DNA from 2 places in the Mesorhizobium sp. CO1-1-7 genome. Region 1 is predicted to be linked to the other one. Evidence: riboswitches for the same ligand, from Rfam matches in the RefSeq annotation. Region 1 holds a riboswitch; the other holds the start of a gene.

Region 1 (11,320 bases):
ACGCTGCGCTGGCTCGCCGCCACCGCCCAGGCGCGCATGGACAACCTTCTGTCGGCCAACTACTCGGACGGCAGCCGCGTCGATGGCGTTCTGTCACCCTATGACGGCCTGTCGCGCGGCATCACCGCCTCGCTGCGCGCTGTCGGTTACGGCACCGACGCACAGCCCTGGCCGATCGTGACCGGTCAGGACGCCGAGACCGCCTCGGTCAAGCTGATCATCTCGGGCGAGCAGTACTCGACCGTGTTCAAGGACACCCGCGAACTGGCCAAGGCCACGGTGCAGCTGGTCGACAAGGTGCTCTCCGGCGGCAAGCCGGAAGGCCTCGACGAAAAGACCTACAACAACGACGTCAAGGTGGTTCCCTCGATCCTGCTGACGCCGCATGAGGTCGACAAGTCGAACTACCAGGCCCTGGTCGTCGACTCCGGCTACATCAAGGCCGAAGACCTGAAGTAATCCCGGTTACAAAGGCAGGGGTCCTGCGCGACGCAGGGCCCCTTTTCGTTCACAAGCGGCCCCGGTATTGTCTCTGCCGGCCTAGAGCCATTCCCGGAAATTGCGCAGCGGTTTTCCGTCAGGAATCGCCTAAGAAAGAAAGTCTAGGAGGAGCTTGCCCTGATGACCTCGACGATTTTGGAGATGCGCGACATCACCAAGACGTTCCCCGGCGTGAAGGCGCTGTCGAACGTCAACCTCCACGTCGAGGAAGGCGAAATCCATGCCGTGGTCGGCGAGAACGGCGCCGGAAAATCGACACTGATGAAGGTGCTTTCGGGCGTCTATCCCTCCGGCACCTATGATGGCCAGATCATCTTTCAGGGCCAGGAATGCCAGTTCAAAGGCATTCATGACAGCGAACACAAGGGCATCGTCATCATCCACCAGGAGCTCGCGCTGGTGCCGATGCTGTCGATCGCCGAGAACATTTTCCTCGGCAACGAGCAAGCCAGATACGGCGTCATCGACTGGGACGCCAACGAGGCGCGCACGGCCGAGCTTTTGAAGAAAGTCGGGCTCAAGGAAGACCCCAAGACGCTGATCACCCATATCGGCGTCGGCAAGCAGCAGCTGGTCGAGATCGCCAAGGCGCTCAGCAAGGAAGTGAAGCTGCTGATCCTCGACGAGCCGACAGCATCGCTCAGCGAGAAGGACAGCCAGGCGCTGCTCGATCTATTGCTCGAGTTCAAGCGGCAGGGCATGACCTCGATCCTGATTTCCCACAAGCTCAACGAGGTGAACCGCGTCGCCGACAAGGTGACGGTGATCCGCGACGGGCGCACGATCGAGACATTGCCGAGGAAGGACATCAGCGAGGACCGCATCATCACCTCGATGGTCGGCCGATCCCTCGACGATCGCTACCCGCCGCGCGAACCTAGCATCGGCGACGTCATTTTCGAGGTCAAGGACTGGTCCGTCTACCACCCGATCCATGCCGAACGGCAAGTGATCAAGAGCATCGACCTCAAGGTGCGCAAGGGCGAAGTTGTCGGCATAGCGGGACTGATGGGCGCCGGTCGCACCGAATTCGCCATGAGCCTGTTCGGCCGCTCCTATGGCCGGCGCATCAGCGGCGAGGTGCTGCTCAACGGCAAGCCCGTGGACCTTTCCACAGTGGGCAAGGCCGTGCAGAACGGCATCGCCTATGTCACCGAGGACCGCAAGACCTACGGGCTGAACCTCATCGACCATATCAAGCACAATGTGACGCTGGCCAACCTCGGCGGCGTTTCCAGTGGCGGCGTGATCGACGATATGCGCGAAATGAGCGTCGCCAACGACTATCGCAAGAAGACCAATATCCGCGCCTCCAGCGTCTATCAGCTGACCGGCAACCTCTCTGGCGGCAACCAGCAGAAGGTGGTGCTGTCGAAATGGCTGTTCGCCGACCCGGAAGTCCTGATCCTCGATGAGCCGACGCGCGGCATCGACGTCGGCGCCAAGTACGAAATCTATACAATCATCGCTCGCCTTGCTGCCGAGGGCAAAGCGATCATCGTCATCTCGTCTGAAATGCCGGAATTGCTCGGCATCACCGACAGAATCTATGTCATGAACGAAGGACGCATCGTCGGCGAGATGGCGGCAAGCGACGCCAGCCAGGAAAAAATCATGCGCGCCATTGTTCGCGGAGAAGGAAAAGCATCATGAGCACAGACAGCGCTCCCGCACCTCAAAGCGGCACCGCCGAGGACGTCAAGCAGGGTCCTCGCGTCGCCGTCTCGGCGCTGACGACGAACCTGCGCGAATACGGCCTGATCATCGCGCTGATCGTCATCATGCTGTTCTTCCAGTACACGACGTCGGGAACGCTGTTCAAACCGGTCAACCTCAGCAACCTGGTGCAGCAGAACTCGTTCATCATCGTGATGGCGCTCGGCATGCTGCTGGTCATCGTCGCCGGCTACATCGATCTCAGCGTAGGATCGGTCGCCGGCTTCATCGGCGCGCTTGCCGCCATGATGATGGTCATCTGGCCGCTCGGCATATTCAGCAATCCGCTCGTTGTCTCGATCGTCTGCCTCATCGTCGGCGGGTTGATCGGTGGCGCGCAAGGATACTGGATCGCCTATCACCGCATACCAAGCTTCATCGTGACGCTCGCCGGCATGCTGATCTTCCGCGGCATCTGCCAGGCGCTGCTTGGCGGCGGCTCCTCGGTCGGCCCGCTTCCCGACAGTTTCAAGGCGCTGAGTTCCGGTTTCATCCCCGATGTCATCGGTCCGCTGACCCTGATCCCGCCGACGGTGAACGCGGCCGGCAAGACCGTTTTGGGCAGTGGCCTGACGCTTCACATGACGACAGTCGTGCTGGGCCTGATCGCGGTGCTCGCCTACGCCTATTTCGGCTTCAGGACGCGACGCAAGCGCGAACTCCACGGTTATGAGGCCGAGCCTTTCACCCTGTTCGTCATCAAGACCCTGGTCGGCAGCGCGCTGGCGCTCTTCCTGATCTTCCAGTTCGCGACCTATCGGGGCCTGCCGATCGTGCTCCTGGTGATGGGCGTGCTGATCTCGCTGTTCGTCTTCGTCACCAAGCGCATGACCATCGGCCGCCGCATCTACGCCATGGGAGGCAACGCCAAGGCGGCGCAACTGTCGGGCATCAACACCGAAAGGCTGACGCTCTGGGTGTTCGTCAATATGGGCGTTCTGTCGGCGCTCGGCGGGCTGATCATCGCCGCACGTCTCGGCCAGGCCGTGCCGGCGGCCGGCCTCGGCAGCGAGCTCGACGTGATCGCGGCCGTCTTCATCGGCGGCGCCTCGGCGATGGGCGGCGTCGGCCAGGTCATCGGCGCGGTGGTCGGCGGCTTCATCATGGGCGTGATGAACAACGGCATGTCGATCATGGGCGTCAATGTCGACTGGCAGCAGGTGGTCAAGGGCCTGGTGCTGCTCGGGGCCGTGATCTTCGACGTCTACAACAAGAACAAGGCTTGAGGGCTGGGGCGAGGACTAGGAGGCATACGGGTTCTAGATCGCGAAGCTGCCGGCAGCCCGTCGGCACCAAGAAGTCCGGGGAAGGACCAGGCTCGCGAACGCAATCCGGACGAAGCGTTTCAACCGTGGCGCGTTTCCGCGCCGCGCCGGTCAGGATTTGCCCATTGGCAGCCGGATACAGATAAATGAGAGAGGACTGATCATGCTGATCTCGCAGATTCTCGACGACGCCGAGACGATCCGTGTCGTTGCCCGCAGCGGCGGGAAGACCCGGATCATCAACGGGGCGCGCAGCGTCTATTCGCTGGCGATGGAGGCTGCCCGCACCGGCGTCGGCCTGGCCGCCCTGATCGAACGCAAGGGGCTTGGCGAGACGATCGATCTCGACGCCGCCTACAAAAGGGGGCGCCTGCTGTCGCCGATCAATCACCCCGACCCGGCGCATCTGCACCTGACCGGCACCGGGCTGACGCATCTGGGGTCGGCGGCGACGCGCGATTCCATGCACAAGAAGCTCAGCACCGACGGCGAGGAGCAACTTACCGATTCCATGAAGATGTTCCGCATGGGACTGGAAGGCGGCAAGCCCGCGAAAGGCCAGGTCGGCGTGCAGCCGGAATGGTTCTACAAGGGCAACGGGACCATGGCGGTCGCGCCTGGCGCGGCGCTCATGTCGCCGGCCTTTGCCAAGGATGCCGGCGAGGAACCCGAGGTCGCCGGGATCTATGTCATCGGCGATGACGGGGCGCCGTTCCGCGTCGGCTTCACCTTGTCGAACGAATTCTCGGACCATGTGACCGAGCGCGTGAACTATCTCTTCCTCGCCCACTCCAAGCTGCGCAATGCCTCCTTCGGCCCGGAGATCCTGATCGGAGACCTGCCTTCGGACATCCGCGGCACGTCGCGCATCCTGCGCGACGGCAAGGCATTGTGGGAAAAGCCCTTCCTGTCGGGTGAAACGAACATGTCCCACACCATCGCCAATCTCGAACACCACCACTTCAAATATTCGGCCTTCCGCCAGCCTGGCGACGTGCATGTGCATATGTTCGGCACCGCGACGCTATCCTTCGCCGACGGCATCAAGACGGAAGCCGGCGACGTGTTCGAGATCGAGGCCGGGGATTTCGGACTGCCGCTGCGCAACCCGCTCGAGATCGAAAAGCCGGTGAAGGTGTCGGTGAAGGCGCTTTGAAGCCATGAGCGCGTGATTCCCTCTCGTGGGGAATGGCTGGCAAGCCAGAGCGGGGCGCTGTCCCGCCGATCTAGCAATAGGTTTCCGTCACGTCCCTGCCGGGCATCTCTCCCACAAGAGCGAGGTCGGCAGCTTCAACCTTAGCGCACGGCGCGGAAATGCTTTGACAGCTTCAGGCCCTGCGCCTGGTAGTTCGAGCCGAGATCGGTGCCGTAGAGCGCCTGCGGTCGCTTCAGCATATGCTCGTAGACCAGCCGGCCGACGATCTGGCCGTGGTCGAGAATGAACGGCACTTCGTGGCTGCGTACTTCGAGCACCGCCCGGCTGCCGGTGCCGCCGGCCGCCGAATGGCCGAAACCCGGATCGAAAAAGCCGGCATAGTGGACGCGAAACTCGCCGACCAGCGGATCGAACGGCGTCATCTCGGCGGCGTAGAGCGGCGGCACATGCACCGCCTCCTGGCTGACGAGGATGTAGAACTCGTCGGGATCGAGCACCAGTTCGCCGGCGCGGCTCTTGTGGATCGGCTCCCAGAAGTCGAGGACATCCTGCGCGGCGCGCTTGTCGACATCGACGAGGCCGGTGTGGTGCTTGCCGCGATAGCCGACCAACCCATCCTTGTCGCCATTGAGGTCGATCGACAGCGCGATGCCGCCGCCGGAAATGTTCGGCGGCTCCGTGGCGACCAGCATCTCGGCACGATGCAGCTCATGCAACTCGGCTTCCGAAAGCAGCGCGTTGCCGGTGCGAAAGCGGATTTGAGACAGGCGCGAACCCGTGCGCGCGATGATCGGAAAGGTGCGCGGGCTGACCTCGAGATAGAGCGGACCGTTGTAGCCGGCGGCGATCTTATCGAACTCGTGGCCCCGATCGGTCATGACGCGGGTGAAGATGTCGAGCCGCCCGGTCGAGCTCTTGGGATTGGCCGAGGCCGAAATGTCAGCCGGCAGGGCCAGACTTTCGAGCAGCGGCACAATATAGACGCAGCCGGTTTCGAGGACCGCGCCTTCGGTCAGACTGATCTCGTGCAGTTGCAGCCGATCGAGCTTTTCCGACACCTTGTGGTTGGGACCGGGCAGGAACGAGGCGCGAACCCGCCAGGCCCTTTCGCCCAATCTGAGATCAAGGCTTGCCGGCTGGATCTGGTCGGCATCGAGCGCGCGCGGCGACTTCAGCGCGCCGGACCGGAACAGCGCCGAAATGTCCTGATCGGGAAGAATGCCTGTCTGCCGCAAAGTCTGGCTCCGCCCCAAGACTGGTCTCTTTCGTTGCAGGTTCTTGTTTGTTGCAGGTTCTTGCCGCAAAACCGCCGGGCACTTCTGCGGAACCTGCCTTGGTACAAACGTCTTAATGAAGCCGGCAATTGACGCAAGCGTGGCGCGGGTCTAAAGGGTCGTTATCCCGTGGTGATTTGGCCGGTCGGCTTGCAGCCACGTTAAACAAGTCGCTAAAGGACCGTCGGGCCGCAAGGCCGTATGGACCGGTTGCGACTTTCGCGGCCGGTTTTTTTGTGTCTGGAACAAAGCGATGAGCACCAAGAAGCGCAACTGGAAACCTCAGACGGCACTCGTGCATGGCGGAACCCTGCGTTCCGGCTTCGGCGAAACCTCCGAGGCGATGTACCTGACCCAGGGTTATGTCTATCAGACGGCGCAGGCCGCCGAGGCCCGCTTCAAGGGCGAAGAGCCTGGTTTCATCTATTCGCGCTACGCCAACCCGACCGTCGACATGTTCGAAAAGCGCATGTGCGCGCTTGAAGGCGCCGAAGACGCGCGCGCCACGGCGTCGGGCATGGCGGCGGTGACGGCTGCCCTTCTGTGCAGCGTCAAGGCCGGCGACCACATCGTGGCCGCGCGCGCGCTGTTCGGCTCCTGCCGCTGGGTGGTCGAGACGCTGGCGCCGCGCTATGGCATCGAGGCAACCTTGGTCGACGGCACCGAGATCGCCAATTGGGAAAAGGCGGTCAGGCCGAACACCAAGCTGTTCTTCCTGGAAAGTCCGACCAACCCGACGCTCGAGGTCGTCGACATCGCCGCCGTCGCCTCGCTTGCCAATTCGATCGGCGCGCGGCTGGTCGTCGACAATGTTTTTGCCACGCCGCTGCAACAGAAGCCGTTGCAGCTTGGTGCGCACATCGTCGTCTACTCGGCCACCAAGCACATTGACGGCCAGGGCCGCTGCCTGGGCGGCGTCATCCTGTCGGACAAGAAGTGGATTGACGAGAACCTGCACGACTATTTCCGCCACACCGGTCCCAGCCTGTCGCCGTTCAACGCCTGGACGCTGCTGAAGGGCCTGGAAACCTTGCCGCTGCGCGTGCGCCAGCAGACCGAGAGCGCCGGCAGGATCGCCGACTTCCTGGCCGGGCAGCCGCAGATCGCCCGCGTCATCTATCCCGGCCGTGCCGACCACCCGCAGGCCGATATCGTCAAGAAGCAGATGTCGGGTGGCTCGACGCTGATCTGCCTCGACGTCAAGGGCGGCAAGCCGGCGGCCTTCGCCCTGCAGAACGCCCTCGACATCGTGCTGATCTCGAACAATCTCGGCGACGCCAAGAGCCTGATCACCCATCCGGCGACGACCACCCACAAGAACCTCAGCGACGAGGCCCGCGCCGAACTCGGCATCGGGCCCGGTACGCTCAGGCTGTCGGTCGGCCTGGAGGATACGGACGACCTGCTGGAAGATATCGCGCAAGCCTTGAAGGCCGCCAAATAGGTTTCGTCCAGGCAGCGTCGTCAGCAGCGATCAAGCGCTCGATGGCGTCTCCTCCAGTTCCGCCGTCTTGGTGCGGATGGTCATGGCGTTGCCGCGCCAATCGACGGCGCCGCCGAGCCAGCCGCGCGCCCAGATGGCCGGGAGCATGACGTCCCGCGCGACCGTCGCCGCGATCATGCGCGTCGAGACGTGCCAACCCTTGGCCAGGGCCAGAGCGCATTCCGGAAGATAGAACGCCGCCAGCACGGCAATCGCGGTCGCCCAGAGACTAATGCCGGCGCTCGCCGCGGCAATCAGCGCAAGAACCAGCGGGACCGCCGCACCAGTCAGGATCTCGGGCGCGAAGAACAGCGGGAAAGTGACGCGGCGCAGGCGCGCCCAGCGGGCCTGGCGCGACCAGATCTCGCCAAACGTGCGCTGGCCGAGCGGCTGCTCGAAGGGGGCGGCAACGAGGTTGACACGCAGGCCGAGGCCGTTCACCAGCTTGGTTGCGGCGGCGTCCTCGGCGATCTCGGCGGCCAGCGCGCGTATGCCGCCATTGGCGTCCAGCATCGGCTTGTTCCACAGCATGCTCTTGCCCTGCGCGAAGCCGAGGCCGAGCGCCGCGCCGGCATACTGCCAGCGGGCCTGCAATGTGTTGAGGAAGGCGCATTCGACATCGGCCCAGAAACCATCTGGCCTGGAGCCGATCGGCGTCGAGCAGACAAGGCCGGTACCGTGCTGCCACGCCGCCATCATGTGCTCGACATAGTCCCTCGGCATCAGAACGTTGGAATCGGCAAGAATGATCCAGTCGTGGCGCGCCGCTTCCCAGCCTTTGACGCAATTGTTGAGCTTTGGATTGGCACTGACACGGTCGTCGCCGATCAACAGCCGGGCCGGCACCTGCGGAAACCGGGCAATCGCCCTGTTTATCAGTTTGACCACCGGGTCGTCGGCATGGGCGACGCAGAAGATCAGTTCGTAGCGTGGCCAGTCGAGCGCGAAGGCGCGTTCCAGCGTCTCATGTGTGAATGGCTCGGCGCCGCGCGACGGGACGACAATCGACACCGCCGGCGATCTGCCCGCCGGCGGGGCGATCGTGGTGCGCCGTTTCAGCTGTGAAGCGGCAAGCAGGATGCTGGCAGCGTTTGAGAGGATGAGTGCGGTCGAAAGCGAGGCGGATATGAGAGTGAGTTCCATCGAGATCTGGTCACTCCGGAAGTCGGCCCGCGTCGCGGCCGTTTTCAACAGTTCGACAGAGGGCCGAGTCGCCCGGTTCGCGCACACCACCATTGTCGTGTGTCACTTAAATGACATTCTTTGCCGGCACCTGCGTTTCAATCCCAGGCGCGACAAGACGCGCACGTTGACCTGCTCACCGCGAGCGTCGAAAGTCGTCGGATTGTTTTGGAGCCGCTCATGTACCGCGCCGTGACGCGCAACATCGAAGTGCAGGTCAGGCCATTCTATCTGGAGGATCGTTCGGATCCCCAGGAGAACCGCTACGTCTGGGGCTATCAGATAACGATCGACAACCAGTCTGACGAGTTCGTGCAGCTTCTGTCGCGCTATTGGCACATCACCGATGGTGCCGGCCGGATCGAGGAGGTCCGCGGGCCGGGCGTTGTCGGCGACCAGCCGGAACTCAATCCCGGCGACAGCTATCAGTACACGTCCGGCTGCCCGCTCTCGACACCCTCCGGGATCATGGTCGGACGCTACACGATGCGCAACAAGCGCGGCGAGACGTTCGACATCGCCATCCCAGCCTTCTCGCTCGATCTGCCGGGGACAAGGCGCACAGTGAACTGAGCGCCGACGGTCGCGCCGCCCCTCAGCCGCCCTTCGGGCACCTTCTCCCCGCGGAACGGGGAGAAGGAAAGGCTTTACTGAGCCGCAAACTCGGCCGGATCGAAGTCGTACTGCGTCGAGCAGAATTCGCAGGCGACATGGATGCCGCCATCCTCGGTGCTGTCCTTGATCTCTTGCGCTGAGAAGCCTTCGAGGATGCCACGGATCTTGTCGCGGGAGCATGAGCACTGGTCGGCCACGGGAACGCCGCCGAAGACGCGCACGCCATGCTCGTGGAACAGACGATAGAGCAGCCGCTCGGCGCCTATGGTCGGGTCGATCAATTCGGTCGGCTCGATGGTGCCGAGCAAGGCCAGGAGTTCCTGCCAGGAATTATCGGCCGGATCGTGGACTTCCTCGCGCGGATCGCCGTCCCCACCCGGCAGGTCCGGAATGCGCATGCGCTCGGGCGATTGCGGCAGGAACTGCGCCAGGATGCCGCCGGCGCGCCATTGCTCGCGCGCGCCGCCGATCCCGGGCGTCAGCAGCTTGGCGACCGAGAGCCTGATGTCGGTCGGGATCTGTTCCGACTGACGGAAATAGGTGCGCGCCGCGTCTTCCAGCGTTTCGCCGTCGAGCTGGACGATGCCTTGATAACGCTGCGTATGGGCGCCCTGGTCGATGGTCAGCGCCAGCACGCCGCTGCCAAGCAGCGTCTGCTGGGACGTCTCGCCTGCCGCGACCAGTGCTTCGAGCCGATCCGCATCGAAGCGTGCATAGGCACGCAGTGCCGAGGGCGTGGAGAAGTCCGCGACCAGCATGTCGACAGGCCCGTCGGTGCGGGTCTGCAGGATGAACTTGCCTTCGAATTTGAGCGAGGTGCCGAGCAGAACGGTCAGCACACAGGCTTCCGCCAGCAGGCGGGCGACCGGCTCGGGATAATCGTGGCGGCCAAGGATGGCGTCGAGCATCGGCCCAAGCTGGACCGTGCGGCCGCGCACGTCGAGCGGACCGACCTCGAAGGGAACGACGTGATCGTCGCCGGCGTAGCCGAACTCGCCGAGTTTGGGGTGATGTTCAGTCACTTGATGGCTTTCCAACATGACAAAGCTCCAGGGCGCGGCCATGCGGCCCTGGTGGGCACATGCGTCCAAACGCGCTTGATTTGCGTGATGCGGCGCAGATAGGCATCGCGCCGCCGCAGATCAAGCGCCTGGGCATTTCAGGCGCCTGGGCATTTCGGGCGCCCAAGACACTTCAAGCCCCAAGACACTTCAAGCACCAAGACACTTCAAGCACCGAGGCACCAGGCAAGCACTGCCTTCTGGGCATGGAGCCGGTTCTCGGCCTCGTCGAAGACCACCGAATGCGGCCCGTCGATGACCTCGTCGGTCACTTCCTCGCCGCGATGGGCCGGCAGGCAGTGCATGAACAATGCATCCGGCTTGGCCTTGGCCATCAGCGCCGCGTTGACCTGATAGGGCGAGAAGACATTGTGCCCGCGAGCACGGTGTTCCTGCCCCATCGACACCCAGCAATCGGTGACGATGCAGTCGGCCTGGTCGACGGCTTCCTCGGGCGAGCGGGTGAAATGCAGCTTGCCGCCATGCGCCTTGGACCAGTCGACATGCTTCTGCGCCGGTTCGCTGCCTTCGGGCACAGCGACGTTGAGATTGAAGCGGAACCGTGCCGAGGCCTCGAGCAGCGAGTGCAGCACATTGTTGCCGTCGCCGGTCCAGGCAATCGTCTTGCCGGCCACCGGACCGCGATGCTCCTCGAAGGTCATGATGTCGGCCATCAGCTGGCAGGGATGGGTGTCGTCGGTCAGCCCGTTGATCACCGGAACGGTGGCATTCTCGGTCAGCTCCAGCAGCCGCTCATGCGAAGTGGTGCGGATCATGATCGCATCGACGTAGCGCGACAGCACCTTGGCGGTGTCGGCGATTGTCTCGGAGCGGCCGAGCTGCATCTCGGTGCCGGTCAGCATGATGGTCTCGCCGCCGAGCTGGCGCATGCCGACGTCGAAAGAAACGCGCGTGCGCGTCGACGGCTTGTCGAAGATCATGGCCAGCACCTTGCCTTCGAGCGGCTTGCTCCGCTCGCCGGCCTTGAGACGCGCCTTTCGCGTCACCGCATCATCCAGCATGAAGCGCAAATCGCCTTCGGAAACGGTGGAAAGATCGGTGAAATG
Region 2 (11,320 bases), on a different contig from region 1:
ATGTATCCCGCAAATGCCTGTGGTATTCGCCCCCGGAGAATATCGGCGATGATCTGCCGCGTGATCATAAAGGGAGGGACATGGGGGTAGGAGCGAGCGATGTGCGGATGCTTACTCATCAGGATCGCGTAGGCTTCGACATAGCCGTCCCTGCGGCCTGAAATCGAATTCTGCGAATTGTGCTTCGTCCAGTCGATATCTTCCGATAATTGCGCGCCGAAGCGCTGTGCGAAGCGCAGCAGAAGCTCGCGGTCCTGCATCCGGGGAATGTCGCTGTCATAGCCGCCGATGGCCAGCAAAGCCTCGCGTCTGGCTGTTATCGCCGATCCGGCTATGAAGGCCGTCTGCGCGACCACCGCCCGCTCCAGCATTGGCGGGTTCAGGAAAGCGCCGCGGTTGACGCAGGCGGTGCCGCGGCCACCCTTCACCGAGACATATGAGGAGAGCAGGACTTCGAGCGCTGGATTGTCGTCGAACCATGCCAGCGTCCGTTCGAGCCGGTGCGGCAGGAAGAGATCGTCCGAATCAAGAAAAGTCACCACGGGCGCCCGGGCTAGCTCGATGCCGGCATTCCTGGCGGCATTGGCGCCGCGCCACTTCGCGCCGACATAGATCAGCCGGGGGTCATGGATGCGGGCGAGCGCCGCCTCGGTCCCGTCCGTCGAACCATCGTCGACGACGATATGTTCAAATCGCGGCATGCTCTGGGAAAGCACGCTTTCGACGGCGCGGAGCACTGTTTCGCGCCGGTTGTGAGTGGGCGTGATCACCGTGACGAGGGGCGCCTGTTCGGTCTTCCCGATCATATCACGTCGGTCGCCTCCAGCGCGTAAACACCCTTCGCGCCAGGTCCTTTGATCATCGGGATGGCTAAATGGATCGGACTTCCCCCTGGATGGGCCTCATCGGATTCGGTGCGACGCTACAAAAAACAACCTGCCATGTCACCCCGTCGTGCCGTCGTTCGACCGACCAGGCATGATGAATTCCAGCTCATGGCGCTTCAACTGCAACACTTTCGCACCTGCTGAAAGACGCGCGGCCACCCTCAAGGATTGGCAGTCGCGCCTGCGGGCGTCGCCCATTTCATTATCGCTTCAGCAGGAACACTGCTTGTTGGCCAAAGAAATTCCAGAACCACCATGGCATCGACAGGCCGATCTTCTGGCCGTTGGCGTCGAGCGCGGTCGCCTTCTCCACTGTCGCGCCAAGCTCTTCGCACAAATTGACGAAGTCTCGGATCGTGCAGAAGTGGATGTTGGGCGTGTCGTACCAGGAATAGGGCAGGTCACTGGTCACAGGCATGCGGCCCTTGACGAACAGCGACAGGCGCACCCGCCAGTGACCGAAATTGGGGAAAGACACGATCGCCCGGTTGCCGATCCTGAGCAGCTCGTCGAGCACCAGCTTCGGGTTGCGGGTGGCCTGCAGGGTCTGCGACAGGACAACGAAGTCAAAGCCCTTGTCGGGATAGAATTCGAGATCGGTGTCGGCGTCGCCCTGGATGACACTGAGACCGCGCGCCACGCATTCGTTGACGCCACGCTGCGACAGCTCGAGTCCGCGACCGTCGACCTGCTTGGTGTCCTGCAGCAATTCGAGCAATGAGCCGTCGCCCGAGCCGACGTCGAGCACACGCGATTGCGGCGGGATGAGGTTGGCGACGACCTCGAGGTCGACGCGTTGGCTGCCGTTGACGCTCATGGCTTCGCCTCGTGGACGGCGCATGGCCTTGGTCCGAAACGTCTGCAACTTTTCGGGGTCATGGCTTCGCCGTTCTGTTTGGCGCATGACCTTGATCCGAAACGTCTGCAACTTTTCGGGGTCATGCGCTGAGCCCCCTGGCGCGCGCGGCCGAGCCGATGAAGCCGTTGATGGCGGCAAACAGTTCCGGCTCGTCGAGCAGGAAGGCGTCGTGGCCGCGATCGGTCTCGATTTCGACGAAGGATACCGAGGCGCCGGCGGCGTTGAGTGCGTGGACGATGGAGCGGCTCTCTTCGGTCGGGAACAGCCAGTCCGATGTGAAGGACACCAAGCAAAAACGGGTTTTCGTGCCGGCGAAGGCGTCGGCCAGCCGGCCGCCATGGTCGGCGGCGAGGTCGAAATAATCCATCGACCGCGTCATGTAGAGATAGGAGTTGGCATCGAAGCGGTCGACGAAGGTCATGCCCTGGTGGCGCAGATAGCTCTCGATCTGGAAGTCGGCATCGAAGCCGAAGGTCAGCGCTTCGCGGTCCTGCAAATTGCGTCCGAATTTGCGGTGCAGGGCGGCTTCGGACAGATAGGTGATGTGGGCGGCCATGCGCGCCACCGCCAGCCCTTTCTCCGGGCGCTTGCCGTGTTCGAAATATTTGCCGCCATGCCAGTCCGGATCCGCCATCACGGCCTGCCTCCCGACTTCGTGGAAGGCGATGTTCTGTGACGAATGGCGCGCCCCGGTGGCGATCGGCAGCGCCGAGAACACGCGCTCGGGATAGCTCGACGCCCATTCCAGAACCTGCATGCCGCCCATCGAGCCGCCGAGCACGCAGAACAGTTTCTCGATGCCGAAATGGTCGATCAGCATCTGCTGCGCGCGCACCATGTCGCGGATGGTGATGACCGGCAGGTCGAGGCCATAGGCTTTACCCGTGGCCGGGTTGGTAGAGGCCGGACCGGTGGAACCCAGGCAGCCGCCGATGACATTGGAGCAGATGACGAAGAAACGGCTGGTATCGATGATCCTGCCCGGTCCGATCAGCACTTCCCACCAACCGGGCTTGCCGGTTACCGGATTGGTGCTGGCGACATGCTGGTCGCCGGTCAGCGCATGGCAGACGAGGATGGCATTGGAGCGGGCATCGTTCAGCGTGCCATAGGTCTGGTAAGCGATCTGGAACGGCGACAGCAACGTACCCGCATCCAGCTTGAGCGGCTTGTCGGGCCCGAACCGCAACACCGGGCTCGACGGTTGGTCGGCCTCGTTGTTGGTCTTTCCTGCACGCAGAGCGGCCATCACGTCTCTCTTGCTGCACCGTGCGCTCGTGGAAATCGCTGCCGATCTCCGCCGCCGATGCGTCCGTCCGGCCGGTCGCGGACAACAAAAAACCGGCATTGCCTTCGCAAAGCCGGTTACGTCACGCAAACGGCCCTTTAGCGAATTGTTTAACGTGGCTGCAAGCCGACCGGCCAAATCACCACGGAACTGTCAATCGTCTTTCTAGAACCCGCCTGCCTCGCCGTCAATGGCGGCGGCTGGCACCACTGCCACTCTCGACATTGCGTGCCATGGCTTGTATTTCCGCAGCGGCCTCCGGATGGAGGCGTTTTCGATGGATTTTGCAAGATATGAACCAGACACCGGATCAGGCACGTCCAACTCCGCGCGCGGGCATCATGGACATAGAGGCCTATGTGCCCGGCAAAAGCTCGGCGCCCGCCGGTGTCGCCAAGGTCTACAAGCTGTCGTCGAATGAGAATCCGCTTGGGCCTTCGCCGAAGGCGATCGAGGCCGCGCGCGAGGTCGCTGGCAAACTCGACATCTATCCCGACGGCAGCGCCAGGCGGTTGCGCGAGGCTATCGCCGAGGTGCATGGCCTCAACGCGCAAAACATCATCTGCTCCAACGGGTCGGACGAAATCCTCGGCCTGTTGGCGCAGACCTATCTCGCGCCCGGTGACGAGGCTATGTTCACCGAACACGCTTTCATGGTCTACAAGATCTACATCCAGTCGGCAGGCGCCACCCCGGTCGTGGTCAAGGAGACCGACGAGCGCGCCGACATCGACGCGATGCTGGCGGCCGTCACGCCGCGCACGAAAATCGTGTTCCTGGCCAATCCCAACAACCCGACCGGCACCTATGTGCCGTTCCAGGAGGTGCGCCGCCTTCATGCCGGACTGCCGGGAAACGTGCTGCTGGTGCTCGACGCGGCCTACGCCGAATATGTCCGCCGCAACGATTACGAAGCCGGCATCGAGCTGGCCGGCAGCGCCGAGAACGTGGTGATGACCCGCACCTTCTCCAAGATCGGGCTCGGCGGCGCGCGCATCGGCTGGATGTATGGTCCCCTGCATATCGTCGACGCCATCAATCGTGTACGCGGCCCCTTCAACGTCAATGCGACAGCGATCGAGGCCGGCATCGCCGCGATCCGCGACCGTGCCCATGTCGAGCGTAGCGTGGCGCATAACGAGACCTGGCTTACCTGGCTGAGCGGCGAAATGACTAGACTTGGGCTGCGCGTGACGCCGAGCGTCGGCAATTTCCTGCTCATTCATTTTCCCGACGATCAGAAGCATTCCGCGGCGGCGGCTGACGATTATCTGAGCGCGCGCGGCTATATTCTGCGGCGCGTTTCAGGTTACGGCTTTCCCAACGCGCTTCGCATGACCGTTGGCACTGAAGAGGCCAATCGCGGCGTTGTCGCCGCGCTCACCACATTCCTGAAAAGCTAGAACGTCTGAAGAGCTGGAACACCATGGCATCACCGATGTTCGAAAAGATCGCGCTGGTCGGCATCGGCCTGATCGGCTCGTCTCTGGCCCGCGTCATCCGACGCGAGGGCTTGGCTCGCCATGTCGCCATCTCGACGCGCAGTGCGGCAACGCTCAAGCGAGCCGAGGAACTGGGTCTCGGCGATTCCTACACCACCGATGCCGGGGACGCGGTGCGTGATGCCGATCTGGTCGTTGTCTCGGTGCCGGTCGGCTCATCCGGCGCTGTAGCGGAGGAAATCGCGCCGGCGCTGAAAAAGGGGGCGATCCTCACCGATGTCGGCTCGACCAAGGCCTCGGTCATCGCGCAGATGCAGCCGCATGTGCCTGAAGGCGTCCATTTCATTCCTGGCCATCCGCTGGCGGGCACCGAAAAATCCGGCCCGGATGCCGGGTTTGCCGACCTGTTCGACAACCGCTGGTGCATCTTCACGCCGGTGCCGGGCACCGATCCGGAAGCGCTGGAACGGCTGTCGGAATTCTGGCGCCGCTGCGGCGCCAACATCGACACGATGGACCCGCAGCATCACGACATGACGCTGGCCATCGTCTCGCATCTGCCGCACATCATCGCCTACAACATCGTCGGCACCGCCGACGATCTGGAATCGGTGACCAAGACGGAAGTGATCAAATATTCCGCCTCCGGTTTTCGCGATTTCACGCGTCTGGCTGCCTCCGATCCGACCATGTGGCGGGACGTGTGCCTGCACAACAAGGATGCCATCCTGGAAATGTTGGCGCGGTTCTCGGAAGACCTGGCGTTCCTGCAGCGCGCCATCCGCTGGGGCGACGGCGACAAGCTCTTCGACCTGTTCACCCGCACCCGCGCCGTGCGCCGCTCGATCATCGAGGCGGGCCAGGATATCGACGCGCCCGATTTTGGCCGCCAGGCGGTCGAGCATCCGGCAAAGAGCTAGGTGATTTCAACCGGCCAGGCCGTTGCCATCATGGCGAGCGTCTCCGCCCGATCCGGCGCGCCCAGCCGGCCGCCGAAGCGCAGGCACTTGAGCGCGGCGGCCGCGCTGGCAAAGCGCAGTGCGTGCTCGACCGCCATGGCTTCCGCCAGCCCGACGGCAAAGGCGCCATGAAAGACATCGCCGGCGGCCAGCGTGTCGACCGCCTTGACCCTCGGTGCCTCGACATGGCGGGATGATCCGGCGCTTCGGTCGAACCACCAGGTACCCGCCGCGCCGCCGGTGACCGCGACGAACGCATCGGTGCGGGACGCCAAATCGATGCAGGCGGTCTCCAGATCCAGCGCGTGGCCGCATATGATGCGGACCGCCGGCTCCGAGGCGACGATGTGCGAGGCCAGCGGCAATAATCGTTCCAGCACCGCCAGGGGCGCGGTATCGGCATCGAGTATGGCTGGGCGGCCGGCGGCCCGCGCCGTCTTAAGGGCAAGCGCCGCGGCGCCCGGCCAGCGCACGTCGGCCAGTACGGTGTCGAATGCCGTTATGTCGGTGAACGGCAAAACCTCGGGATCGGCCTGCGCGCGCGCGTCGTAGAAAGGCACGATGATCCGCTCGCCATGCGCATCGACCAGGATCGAGGCCAGTGCCGAGCGGGCGCCGCTGACGCGGCGTACATGGCTGCAATCGACGCCCTCGGCCTCTATCCCGGCAATCAGCAGATCGCCGACCGGATCGTCGCCGGCGCTAGCCCATAGCGACACCTCGGCACCCAGGCGATGCGCGGCGCAGGCCGCGCTCGTGGCCATGCCCGAGGCGATCTGGATGCCGTCCGAGGCGATGAATTTTCCCTGATGCGTGGGCAGTGATTCGACACGAAGAATGGTGTCAAGCGTCAGTGCGCCGACGCTCAGCAGCTTTGCCGGCCCCGCCATCCGTTAGTTGACCGGTTTGATCTTGCCCAGCGGAATGAAGCCGAGGGAAGCCTTGCCCTTGACCACTTTCAGCGGCATGGACGGTTCGCTGCCAAGCAGCGCCAGGGCGCCAAAACCCTGCTCGATCGCATTCTTCTGCTCGGGTATGGCGCCGGCAAGAATAGATGCCACCGCCTTGGGATCCTTGATCCTGATCATCAGGTCGGCGTCGACGAGACCCTCGGCATCGACCGACAGCGGCCCGGAAACGGTGACGCGCGCCGTGCCGGACGACAGATCGAGGTTGCGGATTTCGATCCGCTGGCCGCGCAGGCTTTTCACCTGCGTGCCGATCAGCGCCACGCCGTTCTTCAGTGTCACGTCGCCGCTGGCATCGAGCGCCGGCAACACCCGCCCGCCGATCGCGTCGGCATCGATCTCGAGATCGCCAAAGCTGCCGACATAATCGAGATCGCCGTTGTTGGGCTGCAATTGGCCTGACGCCTTGCCGGCACTGAACAGTTCCACCGGATCGGTGTCGTCGGCCGGGTCGGTCTGGCCCGACAGGCCCTCGGCCTGCAGCGCTACACGCCGGGGCAGCGGGTACCACAATTTGACGTTGGCCTGCAGATTGTCCCAGTCGATCCAGAGCGGCATCATGCCGGGGACGGAGGTCCGGAGTGGGCCGCGTAGATTGGCAACAGGCGACAAGGGCTGGACGATCTGGGCGACGGCGTTGAAGGAGCCGGCCGAGGCAGCAATGCTCTTGGCGTCGTCCTCGTAGGCGAGGTTGTCGCAAGAGACGGCAAAGCTCAGTGGATAGCCACCGACCTGGAGGTTGGCGCAACCGGCCCCGATGCCGCTCTTGTTGAGCGTGGCAACCGCCTTGTCGGCCTCGGACCGGACCCTGTTGGCCAGATAGAACCAGCCGGCGCTGTAAATGGCGAACAGCACGAGGATGAACGCGGCAAGCCACCAGAGGCGGCGACGGTTACCCGGTTGGCGTTCGTCACTTGACGTCATGCTTTGGCTCTCATTAACGCATGGATGGTGTGGACGGATTCTCAGGTTCCGAACACTAGGTAGACAGAGACGGATGGAAAAAACACCGGTTACCGGTGCGGTGCTGCCATTCTTTTTGCAATCAGGCGCGGTGATATGGGCGATTTTTGGGTGTTCGGCTACGGTTCGCTGATCTGGCGACCGGGTTTCGCTCATGTCGAGACACGACGCGCCCGCCTGCATGGCTATCGCCGCTCGCTCTGCGTCTATTCCTTCGTGCATCGCGGCACGCGCCAGCGGCCCGGACTGGTGCTTGGCCTCGACCATGGCGGCTCCTGCGTCGGCCTTGCGTACCGCGTCCCTGGCGAATTGCGCGACGAGGTCATTGCCTATCTGCGCGAGCGCGAACTCGTCACCAGCGTCTATCTCGAGCGGACGCTCAAGGTTCGCCTCGACGGCGGTGGCACGGTGGAAGCCGTGGCCTACGTCGTCGACCGCAAGCATGAGCAATATGCGGGCGCGCTGGACGCGGCGGAGGCGGCGGCCGTGGTGCGCGGCGCGGTCGGCCGATCCGGTGACAACGAGGATTATGTGCTGAGCACGCTGAAGCATCTGGAAGCGCTCGAGATTCGCGACCACTGGCTGGAGGATGTGGCGCACCGGATAGCGACTTTGTGAAGCGCTGGCTCCGCGGAAAAGGGTGGCCAGGCCTTTGACCTCGATGCGGCAAGACCTAGGTTAGGCTCCGAACCCAGCCAGCGGGCGGCATCCGTCCGGTCCCAATCAATCATCACGGAGATCCGTCTTGCAGAAACGCCGTCTCGGTCGCACCGACCTTTCCATCGCGCCGCTGGTTCTGGGTGGCAATGTCTTCGGCTGGACCGCCGACGAGAAGACTTCTTTCGATCTGCTCGATCGCTTTGTCGGGGCTGGCCTCAATGCCATCGACACGGCCGACGCCTATTCGCGCTGGGTTCCCGGCAACAAGGGCGGTGAATCGGAAACCATCATCGGCAAATGGATGAAGGATCGTGGCAATCGCGACAAGGTCGTGGTGGTCACCAAGGTCGGCTCGGACATGGGGCAGGGCCACAAGGACCTGTCGGCCGCCTATATCGAAAAGGCTGTCGATGCATCGCTGAAGCGGCTGCAGACCGAATTCATCGACCTTTACCTGTCGCACTGGCCGGATCCGACCACGCCCTATGAGGAAACCCTCGGCGCCTATGAGAAACTGCTCGCCAAGGGCAAGATCCGCTATGCCGGCTGTTCCAACCTCGACGCCGGCCAGTTGCGCGCGGCACTTGACGTGGCAAGCCTGCGCGGCCTGCCGCGCTACGAGGTGCTGCAGCCGGAATACAATCTCTATGACCGCTCCTCCTTCGATGGCCCGCTGCGCGATCTCTGCGTGGCGGAGGATATCGGCGTCATCACCTATTTCAGCCTGGCCAAGGGCTTTCTCAGCGGCAAGTACCGCAGCGAGGCCGATCTCGGCCAAAGCGAGCGCGGCGGCGGGGTGAAAGACTACCTCAATGCGCGTGGCATGCGCATCCTGGCGGCGCTGGACGCGGTGTCGGCCAGGCATTCGGCCAAACAGGCGGAAGTGGCGCTTGCTTGGGTTATCGCGCGGCCCGGCATCACCGCGCCGATCGCCAGCGCGACCAAGCCTGAGCAGATGGACAGCCTGATCCGCGCGGCGTCGCTGAAGCTGTCCGCGGACGATATGGCCGAACTCGACAAGGCCAGCGCCTGAGGCCGCGACGCTGGTGCTGACCAAGGTGCTGGCGGTATACGGCTGACGGCCGGTGGTCAGGACGCTTCAGGCCTTCGCGCCGAGCTCCCGAAGCCGCTTCACCGCCGTTGGCGGCAGGGCCGGCGGGTTTGATGCGCGGGATGCCTCGAGGAGAAGCTGGTCGCAGGCAGCTTCGGTCTCACCGATCAGCCGCGCCATGAACTCGTCCTTGCCCAGGCCAGGCGGTATAGGCGGCAGGAAGCGCGCCTTGACGGTGCCGGGATAGCGCAGGAACTTGCGGCGCGGCCAATAGAGGCCAGCGACATGGGCGACCGGCACGACCGGAACGCCAAGCTGCGAATAGATTTCGACGATGCCGTATTTGTAGGCTGGCTCGTCGCCCGGCGCCCGACGGGTGCCCTCGGGATAGATGATCAGCTGGCGCGGGTTGCGCGCCATTTCTTCCTTGGTCGCCGCAACCACCGCCTTCAAGGCCTTGGAGCGGCTGCCGCGATGCACCGGGATCATCCGCATCTTCAAGATGTACCAGCCGAAGAAGGGGATCCAGGTCAGCTCGCGCTTGAGGATGTAGAGCGGGTCCTGGAGGAAGGGGAAGAAGGCGATGGCGTCCCAGAACGACTGGTGCTTGGGCGCCAGGATGAAGGAGCCCTCGGGCAGGTTTTCCTGCCCGGTGATGTCGTTTTTGGTGCCGGCGATCTTGTCATAGAGCCACATCGAGGTGCGCGACCAGAATTTCGGCACGAACCAGGCGCGGTGGCGGGGCGACAGGAAATAGTACGGGGTCCAGAGGATCATCTGGACGATCAGATTGACGTAGAAGACGAAATTGAACGCCAGCGATCTGACATAGAGCATGGGGGAGGTCCGGTGAGGAAGTGTGCGTTGGTTACACCAAGCGCGGAGAAAAAGGAAACGGTGCGATACTGCCCGTCCTACCAGGTCGCCTGCGCCAGGCGTTCCCTCAGGCGGGGGGCGGCGAAGTCGAGGAAGGCGCGCAGTTTCACCGGCAGCCGGCCCTGGCCCGCATGCACCAGGTTTACCGGCCAAGGCTCGGGTTCGAAATCCCTGAGCACGGGGCGCAGTGTTCCCGAGCGTGCGGCGGCGACAATCTGGTAGGAAAGCACCCGTGTCACTCCGACACCGGCGATCGCCGCATCAATCGCCGCCTCGGCGGTGTTGACCCGGAGCCTTGATCGGACCGGCACGACAAAATCAGCCTTGTCCACGGTGAAGGTCCAGGTGGCGAGCGAGCCAAGGCCCTCGAAGGTAATGCAGCTGTGCGCCTCGAGATCTCCTGGAATTTCTGGAATGCCGCGTCCGGCCAGATAGGCAGGGCTCGCGCAGACAACATGACCGATCGAACCGACCCTGATGGCGACCATGCGCGAATCCGGCAGCCTGCCGATACGGACGGCGAGGTCGATATGATCCTCGGCCAACTGGCTTATCCTGTCGCCGAGCGTCAGGCGGATGTCCACCAGGGGATAGGCGGCGAGGAAGTCGGTGACGACCGGTAGCACGTGAAGGCGGCCGAAGACGATCGGCGCGGTGACGATCAATTCCCCTGTCGGGGCGCTGTATTCGCCGCCGGCGGTGCGTTCGGCGTCGCCGACCTCGTCGAGGATGCGGCGGCAGGCAGTGAGATAGGCATGGCCGGCGTCGGTCAGTGTCAGCCGCCGCGTCGAGCGGTTCAACAGGCGTGTCTTCAGGTACCGCTCCAGTTCGGAGACCTTGCGGCTGACTGTTGCCAACGGAACGTCCGAATGGCGCGCGGCGGCGGAAAGGCTGCCGCCCTCCGCCGCCGCGACGAAAAGGGACATGGCTTCGAGACGATCCATCATTTCTTCCAGAAAATGGAAGGGTTGGTTGCAAATATGGCATCTACATCCGCAACATGGAAGGCTGCATATAACGGGGGCACACCTCAACCAGGAAATCTCTATGCCCCGCATCGCTACGCCTTCGTCCATCGCTGCCGCTCCCGCCGCCGCGCAGCCCATGCTGCAAGTGGTGGAAAAACAGCTTGGTGTCGTGCCGAACCTGTTTCGGATGGTCGCCAACAGTCCGGCGGCGCTGGAAGGCTATCTCGGCATGATGGGCGCGCTGGCCAGGGGCCGGCTTCCGGCGCCGACGCGCGAGCGCATCGCGCTGGCGATCGCCGAGATCAATGGCTGCAACTACTGCCTGTGCGCGCACACCTATCTCGGCAAGACGCTCGCAAGCCTCGACGATGCCGAGATGATGGCCAATCGCCATGGCGG

The links. Region 1 has a riboswitch for S-adenosylmethionine ahead of LB516_RS01335 (O-succinylhomoserine sulfhydrylase). Riboswitches for the same ligand answer to the same signal wherever they lie in the genome.
Region 2: linked by a shared signal. The riboswitch ahead of metX (homoserine O-acetyltransferase MetX) and the one ahead of LB516_RS01335 (O-succinylhomoserine sulfhydrylase) in region 1 are both predicted to bind S-adenosylmethionine.

The regions. Positions count from the first base shown of each region.
Region 1 covers NZ_JAIUHA010000001.1:291,613-302,932, forward strand. The annotation lists gene chvE (multiple monosaccharide ABC transporter substrate-binding protein) at 1-459, shown strand, start outside; gene mmsA (multiple monosaccharide ABC transporter ATP-binding protein) at 622-2,154, shown strand; gene mmsB (multiple monosaccharide ABC transporter permease) at 2,151-3,443, shown strand; gene araD1 (AraD1 family protein) at 3,646-4,638, shown strand; gene LB516_RS01330 (2'-deoxycytidine 5'-triphosphate deaminase) at 4,779-5,873, opposite strand; SAM riboswitch at 6,032-6,109, shown strand; gene LB516_RS01335 (O-succinylhomoserine sulfhydrylase) at 6,166-7,356, shown strand; gene LB516_RS01340 (ceramide glucosyltransferase) at 7,387-8,538, opposite strand; gene apaG (Co2+/Mg2+ efflux protein ApaG) at 8,758-9,150, shown strand; gene LB516_RS01350 (Hsp33 family molecular chaperone) at 9,225-10,256, opposite strand; gene argF (ornithine carbamoyltransferase) at 10,421-11,320, opposite strand, start outside.
Region 2 covers NZ_JAIUHA010000008.1:102,438-113,757, reverse strand. The annotation lists gene LB516_RS18790 (glycosyltransferase family 2 protein) at 1-806, opposite strand, end outside; gene metW (methionine biosynthesis protein MetW) at 1,090-1,704, opposite strand; gene metX (homoserine O-acetyltransferase MetX) at 1,826-2,995, opposite strand; SAM riboswitch at 3,113-3,190, opposite strand; gene hisC (histidinol-phosphate transaminase) at 3,328-4,437, shown strand; gene LB516_RS18770 (prephenate/arogenate dehydrogenase family protein) at 4,461-5,396, shown strand; gene LB516_RS18765 (sugar kinase) at 5,393-6,325, opposite strand; gene LB516_RS18760 (DUF2125 domain-containing protein) at 6,329-7,327, opposite strand; gene LB516_RS18755 (gamma-glutamylcyclotransferase) at 7,463-7,984, shown strand; gene LB516_RS18750 (aldo/keto reductase) at 8,112-9,059, shown strand; gene LB516_RS18745 (lysophospholipid acyltransferase family protein) at 9,126-9,914, opposite strand; gene LB516_RS18740 (LysR family transcriptional regulator) at 9,992-10,897, opposite strand; gene LB516_RS18735 (carboxymuconolactone decarboxylase family protein) at 11,001-11,320, shown strand, end outside.